DNA from 3 places in the Alteromonas infernus genome. Region 1 is predicted to be linked to each of the others. Evidence: predicted binding sites of a transcription regulator. Region 1 holds the regulator's gene; each other region holds the start of a gene.
The links. Region 1 encodes FliA, which starts transcription of late flagellar genes. Its sites were predicted from a motif close to CTAAAGNTNNNNNNNNNNNNGCCGATA; they were not measured.
Positions count from the first base shown of each region.

Region 2: ACX5J7_RS14835 (DUF5610 domain-containing protein) is a predicted target of FliA. The motif match lies at 3,345-3,371, and genes of this name have one in related genera.
Region 3: ACX5J7_RS01475 (VC2046/SO_2500 family protein) is a predicted target of FliA. The motif match lies at 3,226-3,252, and genes of this name have one in related genera.

Region 1 is NZ_CACSIG010000031.1:177,731-183,201, forward strand. It holds gene flhF (flagellar biosynthesis GTPase FlhF) at 1-539, shown strand, start outside; gene ACX5J7_RS08235 (MinD/ParA family protein) at 545-1,411, shown strand; gene ACX5J7_RS08240 (RNA polymerase sigma factor FliA) at 1,408-2,139, shown strand; gene cheY (chemotaxis response regulator CheY) at 2,176-2,559, shown strand; gene ACX5J7_RS08250 (protein phosphatase CheZ) at 2,594-3,349, shown strand; gene ACX5J7_RS08255 (chemotaxis protein CheA) at 3,362-5,471, shown strand, end outside.
Region 2 is NZ_CACSIG010000057.1:178-5,648, reverse strand. It holds gene ACX5J7_RS14850 (acyl-CoA desaturase) at 27-1,154, opposite strand; gene fabR (HTH-type transcriptional repressor FabR) at 1,496-2,089, shown strand; gene trmA (tRNA (uridine(54)-C5)-methyltransferase TrmA) at 2,139-3,236, opposite strand; gene ACX5J7_RS14835 (DUF5610 domain-containing protein) at 3,401-4,726, shown strand; gene ACX5J7_RS14830 (RNA recognition motif domain-containing protein) at 4,799-5,263, opposite strand.
Region 3 is NZ_CACSIG010000005.1:79,899-85,369, reverse strand. It holds gene ACX5J7_RS01485 (putative DNA modification/repair radical SAM protein) at 1-1,202, opposite strand, end outside; gene ACX5J7_RS01480 (tetratricopeptide repeat-containing response regulator) at 1,523-3,163, opposite strand; gene ACX5J7_RS01475 (VC2046/SO_2500 family protein) at 3,285-3,839, shown strand; gene trhO (oxygen-dependent tRNA uridine(34) hydroxylase TrhO) at 4,006-5,001, shown strand; gene ACX5J7_RS01465 (EF-hand domain-containing protein) at 5,060-5,302, shown strand.

The DNA.
Region 1 (5,471 bases):
CAATGATTACCATAGATACGTATAGAATTGCGGCCTATGAGCAGCTCGCGACATACGGAAAAATTATTGGTTGTACGGTGAGAAAAGCGCAGACTAGTGAAGAACTTGCGGATTTATTATTCCAACTTCGTCATAAGCGTCTAGTATTGATTGATACGGCAGGGTTTAGCCAACGGGATAGCCGTTTAATTAAACAGATTAAGCAGTTTGATAATGGTCAAATGCCAAAAGTTAAAAAATATTTGGTAGCGCAGGCAAATACACAATATCCTGCCCTACAGCGCATCATTAAGGCTTATGATGATATCGAACTAAGTGGCTGTATTTTCACAAAGTTAGATGAATGCTACTCTTTAGGAGAGGTATTGAGCGCTGCAGTTGAATATCAACTGCCGGTTAGTTATGTCACCGACGGTCAGAAAGTACCTGAAGACATTAAGATTGCGGAGGCAAAATCTTTAGTTTCTGCCGCTGCAAAGCTTTATAAAAAGTACGGTTTGAATCATACTAGTAGCAACAACGCAATTAAAACAGCATAAGCAGTATGATTGACGACCAAGCGAGTAGCTTAAGAAAAATGAAGCAATCACGGTTAATCAAAGTTATCGCCGTCACCGGAGGTAAAGGTGGCGTAGGTAAAACAAACATTACGCTAAACACCGCTATCGCTATGGCGAAGCAGGGTAAGCGAGTTATGGTTCTCGACGCCGACCTCGGGCTGGCGAACGTAGACGTAATGCTAGGTTTGCGGGTTGAGAAAAACCTTTCCCACGTGCTATCTGGCGAGTGCACGCTTGATGAAGTGTTAGTCACCGGCCCCCACGGTATTAAAATTGCGCCTGCCACCTCTGGCACGCAATCAATGGCAGAATTATCGCCAACGCAGCACGCGGGTCTTATCAGAGCCTTTAGTGAATTGCGTTCGCAAATCGATGTACTCATCGTAGATACCGCGGCCGGTATTTCAGACATGGTGTTGAGTTTTTCAAAAGCTTCTCAAGACATCATGGTAGTGGTTTGCGATGAGCCCACCTCGTTAACTGACGCCTATGCCTTAATAAAGATTCTTAATCGTGAGCACGGTGTATTTCGCTTTAAAGTTGTGGCGAATATGGTTCGCGATGTACGGGAAGGTCAGGAATTATTTAGCAAATTAAGCAAAGTGACAGGGCGTTTTTTAGATGTTGCACTAGAATTAGTGGCAACCGTACCTTTTGATGAGAATATCCGCAAAGCCGTGAGAAAACAAACGGCTATTGTTGATGCGTATCCGGGTTCTCCCGCCGCTGTTGCGATTACTCAGCTTGCGAGTAGAGCCCTTACGTGGCCCATTCCGGCACAACCGGGCGGTCACCTAGAGTTTTTTATTGAACAACTCGTTGCAGAAAAAGCAGTAGGAAGTCAGCGTTGAACAGCAAGGCCGCCGCTTATCGTCAACAAACCGATAAATCGCAGTTAGTCGAACGACATGCGTCATTGGTTAAGCGCATTGCGCATCACTTGATTGCGCGATTGCCGGCCAGTGTTCTTGTTGATGACCTGATCCAGTCGGGTATGATTGGTTTGCTAGAAGCTGCGCGTAACTTCGACGGGTCGAAAGGCGCGAGCTTTGAAACTTTCGCAGGCATTCGCATTCGTGGTGCTATGTTAGATGAGATACGTAAAGGCGATTGGACCCCGCGTTCAGTACATAGAAATGGACGTGCTATTACCGAGGCTATTTCACAGGTAGAGAGCGAAACAGGCCGCGATGCGAGAGATTCTGATATTGCTGATAAGCTTAATGTAAGCTTGCAGGACTATCACCAAATGCTTAATGAGGTTAATGCGGGAAAGCTGGTAGGTATTGAAGATTTAGGTGTGTCGGAAGATGTAATTACTACTGAGCAGAGTAGAGGTAGTGATGCGCCGCTTGAAGATTTAATGCAAGGCGCGTTTCAAAAAGCGCTTGCCCATGCCATTACGACATTACCTGAACGAGAAGCAATTGTTCTTTCACTGTACTATGATGAAGAACTGAACTTAAGAGAAATTGGCGAAGTTCTTGATGTTAGTGAGTCAAGAGTCAGCCAAATTCACAGTCAGGCCATGTTAAAACTCAAATCACGAATGAAGTCGTGGCAAGCTGACGAAGAATAGAAATTAATAACAATTAACCCCTCATTGGAGGCTATTTTGGACAAAAGCATGAAAATTCTTGTGGTTGACGATTTTTCAACCATGAGACGTATCATCAAAAACCTGCTTAAAGATTTAGGTTTTTCTAACATCCAGGAAGCGGATGACGGAAGCACTGCATTGCCTATGCTGCAGCAAGGTGATTTTGATTTCGTTGTTACCGATTGGAACATGCCAGGAATGCAAGGTATCGATTTGCTGCGCGCAATAAGAGCCGACGACAAACTTAAGCATTTACCTGTACTAATGGTAACTGCAGAAGCGAAAAAAGAGCAAATTGTTGCCGCTGCACAAGCGGGCGTTAACGGCTATGTCGTTAAACCATTCACCGCTGCAACTTTAAAAGAAAAATTAGATAAAATTTTCGAACGTTTAGGTTGATCCAGACGCTCACCAGATAAATGAGGTTTACTGGATGACAACGAATGTAAACGTTCCAATTTCGTTAGAAGAGGCCAAACAGCTTGTCACCTATCTGGAAGAAGGTGACAACGCGTCTGCTAACGCTCTACTTGAAGCTGCCTCAATGAAGGAAAACGTTGAGCTATTTGCTGAAGTAGGAAAGTTAACGCGTCAACTCCATGACGCGTTAAATAATTTTCAAATTGACGACCGCATCAAAAACTTAGCTACCGACGATATTCCCGATGCACAATCCCGCCTAACCTACGTAATTGAAGAAACCGAAAAAGCAGCTAATACTACAATGGACGCTGTGGAAGCGAGTATGCCGATAGCGGAAATGCTGTCGGCGCGTATCGAAAAAGTGATGCCTGAGTGGAAAAAGCTCATGAACCGCCAAATCGAGTTGGGCGAGTTCAAAGCGTTATGTGCAGATTTAGACGAATTATTGGAAGACGGTTCGCTTCAGTCAGCTAAACTTACACAGTTACTTACCGAAGTATTGATGGCTCAAGGCTATCAAGACTTAACGGGTCAAGTTATCCGTCGCGTTATCGACCTTGTAAAAGAGGTAGAAGATAGCTTAGTTAATATGCTAACCATGTTTGGCGAGCGCGAAGGTGAAGAACAAACTAAACCATCTAGCGTTAAGGCCGATAAGGTTGATGGTGTAGAGGCAGAAGGCCCAATTATTGACGCCGAGAAACGCGATGATGTCGTTTCTGGCCAAGATGACGTAGATGATCTTCTGTCTAGCTTAGGTTTTTAGGGGAGCGGGCGCATGTCGTTTGATGTTGACGAGGATATATTACAGGACTTTCTGGTTGAGGCTGGAGAGATACTTGAACAATTACAAGAACAGCTCGTTGATCTTGAGAACAATCCTGAAGATGCGGATTTGCTGAATGCAATTTTCCGTGGATATCACACAGTTAAAGGTGGAGCGGGCTTTCTTTCGCTCACAGAGTTAGTAGAAATTTGTCACGGTGCAGAAAACGTTTTTGACGTAATGCGCAATGGACAAAGAACCCTAACCCCAGAACTGATGGATATTATTTTGCAGGCCACTGACGTGGTGGTAGAGATGTTTGAGCGGGTTAAAGCTCGCGATCCACTCGAACCTGCAGATGCACACCTTGTCGACTTATTGCACAAATTAAGTCGCCCGGAAACGCCAGATGAAAACATTTTTGGCGCCTCTGAAGAGTCAGCCACTGCACCTGAGTCATTTGCTGCGGAGCCTGAACTTGTCATTGAAGAACCTACAGCGCAAGTGCCTAGCGGCACAAGCGACGGTGGTATTGACGAAATAACCGAAGATGAATTCGAAGCGTTACTCGATGAACTTCATGGTTCAAATGCGCCAGGTCAATCTTCTTCAGCAAGTAAGCCATCAGTCGCGCCAGCATCACCTTCAGCACCCACGACACCGACCGCTGGCGGCGATAGCGACGATATCACCGACGAAGAATTTGAAGCGCTTCTCGACGATTTACACGGCAAAGGCCAGTTCGCAACTAGCGCTGCTCCTGCCTCTGAACCTAAAGCACCGGTAGCGCCCGCACCATCGAACTCAAGCAGCGATGAAGAAATTACTGACGATGAGTTCGAAGCACTTCTTGATCAGCTGCATGGTTCAGGTCAAGGCCCTACGCAACAAAGCGCAGCGCCTATTTCACCTGAGCCACCAGTAGATAAAGCGGCGACTGAAGCTGTTCAGAAGGCTAAACAAGCAGCACCTGTTAAAGCTGCGCCTACGTCAAATTCAGCCGCACCATCTAAGCCAGGCTCAACCGCGAAACCCAAAGCGGCTAGCCCAGCGCCTAAGAAAGATGATAAAAAGGCAGCTGCCGCAGCCCCACCGGCTGAAACCACGGTGCGGGTCGACACTAAGCGTCTAGACCAAATTATGAACATGGTGGGCGAGCTAGTATTGGTAAGAAATAGGCTAATCAGCTTAGGCATAAACAGCAACGACGAAAGCATGTCGAAAGCCATTGCGAACTTAGATGTAGTGACTGGAGACCTCCAAGGTGCGGTGATGAAAACCCGCATGCAGCCTATTAAAAAGGTTTTCGGCCGCTTCCCCCGTGTTGTACGTGACCTAGCGCGAAGCTTGAAGAAAGAGATTACTTTAGAGCTTGTTGGTGAAGACACTGATTTAGATAAAAATTTAGTAGAAGCTCTGGCAGACCCATTAGTTCACTTGGTTCGAAATTCGGTCGATCACGGTATTGAAATGCCTGATGATCGCGCCGCTTCAGGTAAGCCTCGTATGGGAACGGTTAAATTATCTGCTTCCCAAGAGGGCGATCATATTTTACTTACCATCGAAGACGATGGTAAAGGGATGGATGCCGAAAAGCTCAAGGAAATTGCCATCAGCCGTGGCGTTCTCGATGCAGATGCGGCAGCGCGTATGTCAGACGTTGAGGCGTTCAATCTAATCTTTGCACCGGGCTTCTCAACGAAGACAGAGATCAGCGATATTTCTGGTCGTGGTGTCGGTATGGACGTGGTTAAAACCAAAATTAACCAGCTAAACGGTACCGTAAACATTGATTCTCAGTTAGGAAAAGGGACCAGGTTAGAAATAAAAGTGCCTCTAACCTTAGCTATTTTGCCTACGTTAATGATTGTTGTAGGAAAACAGACCTTTGCGTTACCATTAGGTGCGGTGAACGAAATAATAAACATGGACATCAAAAAGACCAACACGGTTGATGGCCAACTAACAATGATAGTTCGTTCAAAGGCAATTCCGTTGTTCTTCCTTGGCGAATGGCTAATTCGTGGCCCTAAAGATATTAATAGAGAAAAAGGGCACGTGGTTGTAGTACAAATTGGTACACAACAAGTTGGATTCGTCGTAGACGCGCTAATAGGTCAAG
Region 2 (5,471 bases), on a different contig from region 1:
AAACTTAATTTACAGAAAGTTAGGGGCTAGGCCATTTGTAACGATAAGCTTTGCAAATGTGTCCATTTTTCTTTCTGCACAGCAAACGCGTGCTTCAGTTCTTTGTACTTATATGCAAGTTCTAACCCTTCAATACTGCGTTTTAAGGTGCGTTGCTTAACACGCATCACGCGCTTTTTCGTCGCGTAGTATTCACTCATTCGCTGCATAAGCAGGTCGTACTCTTCTTGAATAGTGTGCATCATTTCTTCAGCGTTGGGCAGTACCGATACTTTCTCACTAGCCCTTTGAAGCTGCATGGCCGCCAGTGCCTTTTCGATGCGCTCTTCAGGTACTTTGCGAAGGTTCGACGTTAAACCTACATAAGACAGCCCTTTGATTAGCCATTTAGTAGGATCAAACTGATACCAACGAATGCCGTTGCGGTAATCGTATTCAAAGATATGGTGGTAGTTGTGATAACCCTCGCCAAACGTGAAGAAAGCTAAAACGCCATTATCTCGCGCCGTATTTTTATCGGTATAAGGCTGACTACCCCAAAAATGGGCCAGAGAATTAATAAAAAACGTAACATGATGAACTAGCACCAACCGAAGAACGCCCGCTACTAAAATCATGCCCATTACGTCGCCGTTCAAATAGCCTAATAGACCAGTAATGCCAAAGTTAGCAGCGAGTACGATAGGTAAGTAGTATTTGTGCTGCCACATCACCACGCTATCTTTTTGCAGGTCTTTACAGTTGCTGTAGTCATCGTAACGCTTAGCTTGATACTCGCGTAACATCCAGCCGATGTGCGCGAACCAAAGCCCTTTCTTTGCAGAGTAAGGATCTTTGTCGTTGTCGTCTACATGGCGGTGATGCACACGGTGATCAGAAGACCAATGCAAAATACTATTCTGCAAGGCCATAGCGCCGCCGATAGCAAGAATGACACGCACAACAATGTTTGCATCGTAGGTCTTGTGAGACCACAGACGGTGATAACCAGCAGTAATCGACATGCCGGTAAAGTAGAACAGAAATATAGCAGTACCAATTTCTGCCCAGTCAATGCCTTGATACGCCACCCATAGCGGCACACCAATAAATGCTATTGCGCCAGATATTATAAATACCAGCGCATTAGTTAGGATAAGAGGAGGTTTTTTCATTTTATACAACTTGGCTTACAACTGTTCGCTAATTTATCGTTTTACGAGGCTTCAGGCAAGCAAAACCCAGATAAGTTCTGCTTACATGTGTAAAGTTTAATTATAGCCGAGGGTGGATAAAATGCAGGTAAAGTAAACTAATTAATGCTTAGCCCTTGTTTATAAAAGAGATGATTTTGTTTCTCTTTCCCCATTAGCGTGTGTTGCGATAAACTACGCACGCTAGTCCTTGATGTAAGAAGTTTGATTTCATTAATGGCTATTCAGATGATGCAGAATTTACATCGTAAAGTGCTGCAAATCATCGGGCCATTGAACGTTAATCAACATAGGTTGCAAATGTGAGTCGACAAGAACAGAAATTAAAAACCCGCCAAAATATCATCCATGCTGCTTTTTCACTGCTAGACGAAAACCGTAGTTTGTCGGCAATCAGCTTGCGTGAAGTCGCCAGAGAAGCAGGCATTGCACCTACGTCTTTTTATAGGCACTTTAAAGATATGGATGAGCTGGGTTTAACGCTGGTGGATGAAGCGGGTTTAGCATTGCGTCAGCTTATGCGTCAGGCAAGACGACGTATCGCGTCAGGGGGCGGTGTTATCCATACCTCTGTTGAAACCTTTATGGAGTTCATTGCGGCCAATACAAACGTTTTCCGTTTATTACTGCGTGAGCATACTGGCACGTCGTCTGCCTACCGGCTAGCAGTATTCAGAGAAATCCAACACTTCATAGACGAACTCACTGACTACATCATTGAGCAGCAAGGTGTGGAGTATTCCTGTGCACAACTTCAAGCTGACGCCATGGTAAGGCTAGTATTTAGTGCAGGCGCTGAGGCGTTAGAAGCTGATGAAAAGCTACGCAAGGAAATTGGCGAAAAAGTCAAAGCTCAACTTCGCTTTGTTCAGGTAGGTGCTACCCAGAAAAGCTAGCACCAACAGTATTATAGGAATGTTATGATACTGAAAACTTACACGCAAACTAGCCTTTGCGTGTAAGTAAAACACCTGCCTCAATATGATGGGTGAAAGGAAATTGATCAAATAGTGCCGATTGAGCGACGTCATGAGTTTCACTCAATAGTTCAAGGTTTTGCGCTAAGGTTTCAGGGTTACAAGAGATATACACAATATTGTCGTAATCTTGAATCATTCTTAATGAATCTTCATCTAACCCAGCTCTTGGTGGATCGACGAGTACAGTCGTAAAGTTATACTCGCTAAGATCGATACCCTCTAATCGGCTAAACGTACGCTTTCCTTTCATAGCTTGCGTAAATTCTTCTGCAGCTAACCTGACAATTTTTACATTGTGCAGTCTGTTTTGTTCAATATTAAACTGCGCTGCTTGTACCGAGGGTTTCGCTATTTCAGTACCCACTACGTTATCGAAGTGAAGGGCCAGCGGTAATGAGAAGTTACCGGCACCGCAGTACATTTCCAATAGATCACCAGATAGAGGTTTAACGCAGTCCAGAGCCCATTCAATCATCTTACAATTTACTTCAGCATTAGGCTGAGTAAAGCTGTTCTCGATATGCTTGAATACGAACTCATTACCCTTTACTGGCAAACGCTCAATAACAAAATCGTTGTCGATAATGCGTTTTTGTTTTCTTGCACGGCCAATAATATTCACTTTCGGGAAGTGCGTTTCCAACGTGCTTTTAAGAGACTTTGCGGCAGCTTCCCATTCATCATCTAACTGGCGATGGTATAAAAGGCTAATAACGAGTTCACCAGATAGCGCTGAAAGGTAATCTATCTGAAACAACTTCTTTCTTAGTATTTCATTAGGGCGAACTTCGTTTAGTAGCTTTTCCATCGCATCGTTAATTGTTTTGCACGCGGGAGGGAAACTATCTACGCGATATTTTTCTTTTGTTTCTTGATCAAACATGATGTGAAAGAGGTCGTCGCCCTCGTGCCACACCCTAAATTCTGCGCGCATACGATAGTGAGTAGGCTGTGATGGGTAAACCGAAGTTTTAGGCGCATTAAATGGAGAAAGTAACGCCGAAAGACGATCTACTTTTTCGTCTAACTGCGCTTGATAACGTTGTTGTTCATCGGCCGACATAAAATTCTCCATTGATAGTTAAGGTCGCGAATTGTAGTCCCTTATAAAATAACTGCAACAAGCGCTAGTTACTTCTATAAAAATCGTATAAAAAAAGCTGTATTAAAATTAAACAATACTGAATCGTTGCCGATAATAAGAAAGAGGATAGTGAGGATCAAATTATGAACGTGGGTCAAATTAAAGCTTTCATGGGCGATCAAAAGGTCGAGCAAAAAGCTGAACAGAAAGCGACGGTTCACCCGAATGAAGTATTGAAAAAGCAGTTGCAGCAAGATGGGTTGCAACAAGCAGCAGAGTTTTCTAAGCAGCAAGCGGCGTCTGTATCTGTTTCAAGCAGTCAAACGAGTATAGGTTTACGGGTAGTGAGCAGTAACCTGAACCAAGCGTTAGAGATTGACGGACAAAAGCCGCAAGAAACGAAAGGAAAAGCGCTGGACGAAGAATCTTCTAAGTTATTCGACTTCGAAAAGGTGGCTAGAAATGTACTTAAGTTTGTTGGCGGTGTAATTCGCGGGGCCGCCGATGGTGGAGCAAGTGAAGAAAAGCTAAATGGTTTATTTAGTCAGGCGAGAGAAGGCGTAAGTCGTGGTTTTGCCATGGCAGAAAAAGATTTAGCGGGTTTCATGAATGATGAGATAGAACAGGGCATGACAAAAAGCCGCGATCTCATTGATACGGGAATCAATGATCTTGAAACCGATATCTTTGGTCGTCAGCAGCCTAACGCTGTCTCCATATCCACACTAAATGCAGTAGCGGCATCAGAAGAAAAGAGCGGAAGCTTGGTGATACGGACAAAAGACGGCGATGAAGTCAGCTTTAGTTTTGAAAGCTTACAGTCTTTTAAAGCGTCTCAACAGTTAAGCTATCAAGCGCAGATCTCACAAGAGCAACAAGATAGTTCAGGAGAGTTAGACCAACAGAGTGACACTGAAAGTTCAGCGGCTTATTCTCAACAGACTTCTTATCAGTACTATGAACGAAGCGGAATCAGTTTTTCCCTCAAAGGAGAACTTGATGAAGGTGAACTAGAGTCTATTGCGAATTTAGTGGGTCAAGTTCAAGACTTAGCTGATACCTTTTATAATGGTGATATCGATAAAGCATATGAAGAAGCATTGAGTTTAGGCTTTGACGATAAAGAACTGGTGGGTTACGCACTGCAGCTTAATAGAACAACACAAACTGAAGTGCTAAAGACATACGAAAACATCCAGCATTATAATGAGGATAATAGCGATAATGCTAAATACGGTAACGTAGTAAGTCCAGTTGCCCAGTATCTAGAAAAGATGATGGATACGTTTGCTAATGCAGAGAATAAGCTAGCAAGTAGCGAAGACTACAATGCGTTAATTGCTGGATTAATAAATGAAATGAAAGATGTGCAGGTGCCTGACTTGATATCTGCTATTAATAGATTTCGATCTTTTAATCAGACTTTACTAGACGGACTACCGCAATCTGTAGAAGCCAACGAGTCTTAAGCCTTAAACCTTCCTCATATGAAAAAGCCCGGAGCAAATGCTAACCGGGCGTTTTTTACATGCGAATGAAGACTATTCGTGATCGACTTTATCTTTCGCTGGGCGAACCTTCAATGTACGCTCTTGAAAAATAGAATCGTTCGTCTTATCTATAACGCTACTTAAGTCATCGGTAACAACTTCAATAAAACCGTAACCTTTTCGCTTTCCCGTTTTTCGATCCTTCATTAGCCGAACTGACTGTACTTCAATAAAACTGCTGAAGTATTCCTTCACAGCGTTTTCATTTGCTCGATAAGGCAAATTACCTACATACAAGGTTTCTATCGATCCTTCATTAGAGTGTGCTCTGGCATCTGAGGAAGATGGACTTTGAATAAGAGACGCTAGCCATGGAGTGACGATACCGCTTATCAACAGAGCTGCTGATACGGTTAGTGGAACATGAACGTTTAAACTAGCAGAAGAAAACAACAAGTAACCTGCAATTGCAAAAATAGCGCTTATAACGGCGCATTGAATAAAGCCTACTTTCATATACCTACCTTTCTATTGTTTATTATGGGGTTGGAGGCTGTATACAGTTTACTCATTTGTAACAATTAGAACAATAAAATGTGAAAAAACTAGCCGAAAGATGCATTGAGCTTGTAGAAATGATGCAGAAATGAGCGGTTAACCTCAAAAGTGTGCTAAAAAGCAAAAAAATCCAATTTAACTGTTGATCTTTCTCATCAGGTATCTA
Region 3 (5,471 bases), on a different contig from region 1:
TGAAGTTCAAAATTATTACTATCGAGTAAGTGAATATCAGGGGCATAGTCGCCTACGCTAATAAAAGGTTTTAGCTTTTTAAGTGGTAAACGCATTTTAGTCAGATCTATCCAGTTTAGCTTTGTGTGCCGTCTAATCGCCAGAATTTTTTGCACCGTTCGAGCGCCAAGCCCCGGTACTCGTAACAACAGCAATTTGTCCGCCTTATTTAAATCAATCGGAAAGACATGGCGATTGCGTAATGCCCACGCAAGTTTAGGGTCATAATCCATATCAAGCATGTCATCGTGAACAATTTCATCAAGGGTAAATCCATAAAAGCGCAACAGCCAATCAGCTTGATAAAGGCGGTGCTCGCGAATTAACGGCGCAGGCTTTAGCGGCAACACTTCAGATGCATCGGGTATTGGCGAGAACGCCGAATAATAAACCCGGCGAAGTTTTTGTTGGTCATAAAGTTTAACGCTGGTCCCTAAAATAACTTTATCATTAGAGTCATCTGCGCCTATGATCATCTGTGTAGACTGCCCACCAGGTGCAAAGCGTGGCAGGCGTTTACCTGTATAGGTTTTATCTGCCTTGTGCTCTGCAATTTTGTCTTTTAGCGTGTTCATTGAGCCATGGATAGCACCGAGATCTTTTTCTGGCGCGTATTTATTTAAAGAGGGTTGAGTCGGCATCTCGACATTAATACTTAATCTATCTGCGTATAAACCAGCTTCTTCTTGTAACTCAGGTGAGGCATTTGGAATGGTTTTAAGGTGTATATACCCTTTAAAACCGTGGTCGAGGCGCAAAGATTTGGCAATACGTACCATACTTTCCATTGTAAGATCGGGTGAGCCAACAATGCCTGAACTAAGAAACAAACCTTCAATGTAGTTGCGCTTGTAAAAATTCAGCGTCAGGTCCACGGTTTCTTTAACGGTGAATCGTGCGCGTCGAACATTGCTAGACACTCTATTTATGCAGTAGTGACAATCGTAGATACAGTAATTAGTCATCAAGATTTTTAGTAAAGAAACACACCGACCATCAGGCGTGAAGCTGTGACATATACCCGAACCGCCGGTAAGCGAACCTATCCCCGTTTTTTCGGTTTTGCCTGCCTTTCGTTTACCCGCCGAACCGCTTGCACAGGAAGCGTCATACTTGGCTGCATCTGAAAGAATTTCGAGTTTTTGTATCAGTTTGTCGTGCATAGCAGATTACTACTTTCTCTAAGCATTTACTTAACATCGGTCAATTTTAAGCGGGATGCTTAAAAGGACCTGTATATTTAGTTTGTGTAGCCATGTGATTTCTGCACGTTATACCATGTATATATATACAGTACAAATGAGCGTTGGAAGATTTGTGCATTTAATATACGAATCTCAGCTACATTTTCGTATTGAGAAGTTAGAGCGTGTAAGGTTTGATACGAGTAAAAAGCGCTTAATTAAAATAGCCCGGTTTCGCCGACTGTTTCGAATATTTTATTTGAGCAAAGATGAGCCATATAACGGTTAAAGGGGGGGAATCAAAAACCGATGTACTTAGAAAGTTCGTCACGTAGATTAGTATACTTTTCGTTATACGGCGCTTTAAGCGACATATCGTCTATTAACTTAAACAAACGCTTACATTCATTGGTAAGCTTCATTTCTGCTTTATCTTCTTTTATCACTATCTGCAGTAGACACTGAAGTAAATTAAGCGCTACACCCGTATTAACCGGTGCAAAACCTTGTGCTAAGGCAAAGGACGCTTTTGCACGTTCGTAATCTTTTTGCTGATAGTGCTGAATGCCTTCTCGATTAAATTGCTGATAGCTAGCAAGACTTTTCCGTGCATTGTGGGCTTGCGTTTCTAACATATTTGCACTGTTTTGATCGAGCTCGTCGTGACGTGACTCGAGAAGTGAAGTTAGCTGTAACGCATCATCAAATTCACCGAGTTTGTACATAACGTTGATACTGTCTGGAATAAAAGCAGTGGGAACCTCGGTGTATTTTTCATCGAGCATGGTTTGTGACGTTGATAAATGCCGCTTCGCGTCAATTAATTTGCCGTCAATGGCGCTAATTCTGGCATTAACAATCGTACCGAAGATATCTACATCAAAGTCCCGGTCCATTTTTTGAAGGTGTTCGTCAAACTTTCCGCGTTGAAGTGTAAGTAGGGCTTCTTGTTGGTATTTATTGCGCTGTTTTTTATCTTCAGCGCACTCAGCTACATCTAATAGACTGCGAATAATACCGCACCAGTGCAGGCTCGTTTTATGAACCGACCGCTTCGACAAATTCCATATAGCTAAACTTGAATTAGCCGCGAGCACTAAGTCATCGTTTAACCTGCCAATTTCGCACGCTTTAAAGTGTCTCGGTAGAGAATAGGGCGAAAGCTTGATAGCTTCTTTAATGGCGTCTAGTGCTTTTTCGCCGTCGTCTAATTTCTGCTGTGCTTGGGCAAGTATGTCATAGGCATCCGCATTAAACCGGTTTCGTTTTAACGTTCGTTTCGCCGTCGTTATTGCTTTGTCGAATTCGTTTAGTTGAAGGTAAGTTTTTGCAATTGCGATCTGTGCCCAAAGCACAGGTTTGCCGTCAATGTAGTCGCTCAATACGTCAAGGGCTTTCTCTGGCTGACCTATACGCCAATAGAGTTCAACCAAAAGTTGCTCGCAGTGCCCTTTGTAATGTGAGGGTGAATCGAGCAAAGATTCGATGTGGTCGATTGCACTGTTACATTCACCTTGCTCAATGAGGCTGTACGCCTGTTGCAAAAACTGTCGTTTTTGCCAAGCGCGAATAATCCTGGATTTTAACTGAACCTGAGAGAAGGGCTTAACAAGAAAGTCATCAGGTCGGCGTTCAATAGAGCCTAGCACGATAGGTCGGGCGCTATCAGCGCTTATAAGGATAAAAATAGAAGTAGGGTTAATAAGCCTTCTGGTACGAAGCTCTTCGATTAACTCATACCCACTTTTATTATCTGCTCCTAAATGCAAATCACAGATAATGACATCGAACTTATGTTTTTTGCATAGGGAAACGGCTTGTTCCGCCGATGACTTTGTTACCACGTCACTGGCCCCCATAGAATGCATAAGCCCTTTGAGTAGCAAAAGAAAGGGGCGTTGATCTTCAACAATCAGTACTTGTTTATTGCTAAATTGCATTTCGAATCCATGAATAGGGGCGCTATGGCTTTATTGAAGTATATCTAACTTTAAAAAATAAGCTTAAGAAAAACATTATCTTGCCGACAACATAAGTATACAAATCAAGTAATCAGAATGCATGTCTGTAGACGCTACATCCCAAAATGAGCAAACGCATATTGACCCCAGTATTTATTGGGAGCGCAGCGGTGTGCTTGCGCGTGCATCAACGCAAGGGGCGCTATTTTCACTCTATCTTGCCATGCAGCAACATAGTACAGCAGCGCCCTTTGAGATAGAGGCGGCAGATAGCGAATTATCTCAAAAAGCGGGCATTGATACTGAGCTTACTTCCCTGAGTCACTACCGTCGTTCAAGTCTTGCTGCAAACGAAAGTGAATGGAAAAACATGGACGTAATGTCGGCTTTGGTTGCTGAAGACTTTTCCACGGCGCGACTATATTTAAATATGAATCCGGCACCCTTAGCACAAACCGATGATGCGAAACGGCTGCCTGACGATGTGATAGATAACTGCAGTTTGGCAGCGCAGAAACGTATTAAAAAGCAATATAACAATACGATGAAGGAAGACAACACGCTGCTTTACGATATGCTTGCCGTGAAAGAGACACAAAACCCCGGAAGTAATGCAGATGCTGTTCACACCTCACCATTTGAAAACATCGCTTAGCCGAGCACTGGTTAGTTTACTGCCTATCAACGTACTGAAGCGAATTGTAAAACAGGGCTACTCAATGCGCCAAATACAGCAGGCCTAGTTTTTACCCTGAAGTTTTGTTATATTGCGCGCCGCATTTTTGCACTGGTCTTACGCTCCAATCAGCAAAGGTTAAAATATGTCTAAATATATTGTATGCGCAATGTATAAGTTTGTTGCGCTTGAAAACTATAAAGAAATTCGCCAGCCCCTTCTAGAAGCTATGGAAGCTAACGGTATTAAAGGGACACTTCTTCTAGCCAGCGAAGGTATAAACGGCACGGTATCCGGTACCCGAGAAGGCATAGACGCGCTGTTGGCCTACTTAAACAGCGACGCGCGCATTAACCCCATCTCTTTTAAAGAATCGCTCCACGACGAGCAGCCTTTCTATCGCACGAAAGTAAAGCTTAAAAAAGAAATTGTGACCATGGGTGTAGAGGGCATAGACCCACGCGAAACCGTAGGCACTTACGTTAAGCCAAAAGATTGGAATGCGCTAATTAGCGATCCAGAGGTAACGGTTATCGACACGCGAAACGGCTACGAAATTGAAATTGGTACGTTCAAAAACGCCGTCGACCCAAAAACAGAGACTTTCCGCGAGTTCCCTGAGTACGTGTCTAAAGAACTCGACCCGTCTAAAAACAAAAAAGTGGCCATGTTCTGTACCGGCGGTATCCGCTGTGAAAAATCTACCGCTTATTTGAAAGAGCAAGGGTTTGAAGAGGTATATCATCTTGAAGGTGGTATTTTGCAATACTTAGAAGATGTGCCTAAAGAAGAGTCTATGTGGGAAGGTGATTGCTTCGTTTTTGATAATCGTGTGGCAGTAAACCATGATTTGGAAAAGAGCCATTACGAGCAGTGCTACGCGTGTCGACTACCAATTACCGCAGAAGACAAGCAAAGTGATAAATACGAGCCGGGTGTTAGCTGCCCGCATTGCTTCGGCACCCACACTGAAGATCAAATTGCACGCTTTAGAGAGCGCGAAAAGCAGGTTCAATTAGCCAAAGAGCGCCAACAGGAACACGTGGGTACTGAAGCACGTTTAACCATGGAACAAAAGCGTAAAGAAAAAGCAGAAGCTCAACGTTTACGCGCACTTAAAGCAAACGAAAATCAGGCATAGACAGCCAGAAAGAAGGGCGTTACACTCGTGTTTATTGCAGTTGATATAAGGAATGCGAGTGAGCACTCAACTTTCAGAATCTAAAATTGAAGAAATTAGGAAGGACTTTAGCTTTTTCGATCGTGATGGCAATGGCCAAATCGATTTGCCGGAGTTCATCGAGCTTCTAACCGTAATTTCACCAAAAACAAAAGCTAGCCACGTACAAGAAGGCTTTAAGCTTATCGATAGTAACGACGATGGTTACATCGACTTTGAAGAGTTTTTGGAGTGGTGGCAAGAAGGGTGGTGGGAATACTAAGCGCTAGCTTGTTTTAACCATCTTTTAATATCGTATGCCCGTGTAATCGTTATTGACGAGTGATTACACCGAAACAAAAAAACGAGTGACTTTTTAAGCACTCGGTTTTTTTATGTCTGCCATTAGTCGGTGACTATAGTGGATTTAGTTTGAATAAAAGCCTGAAAAT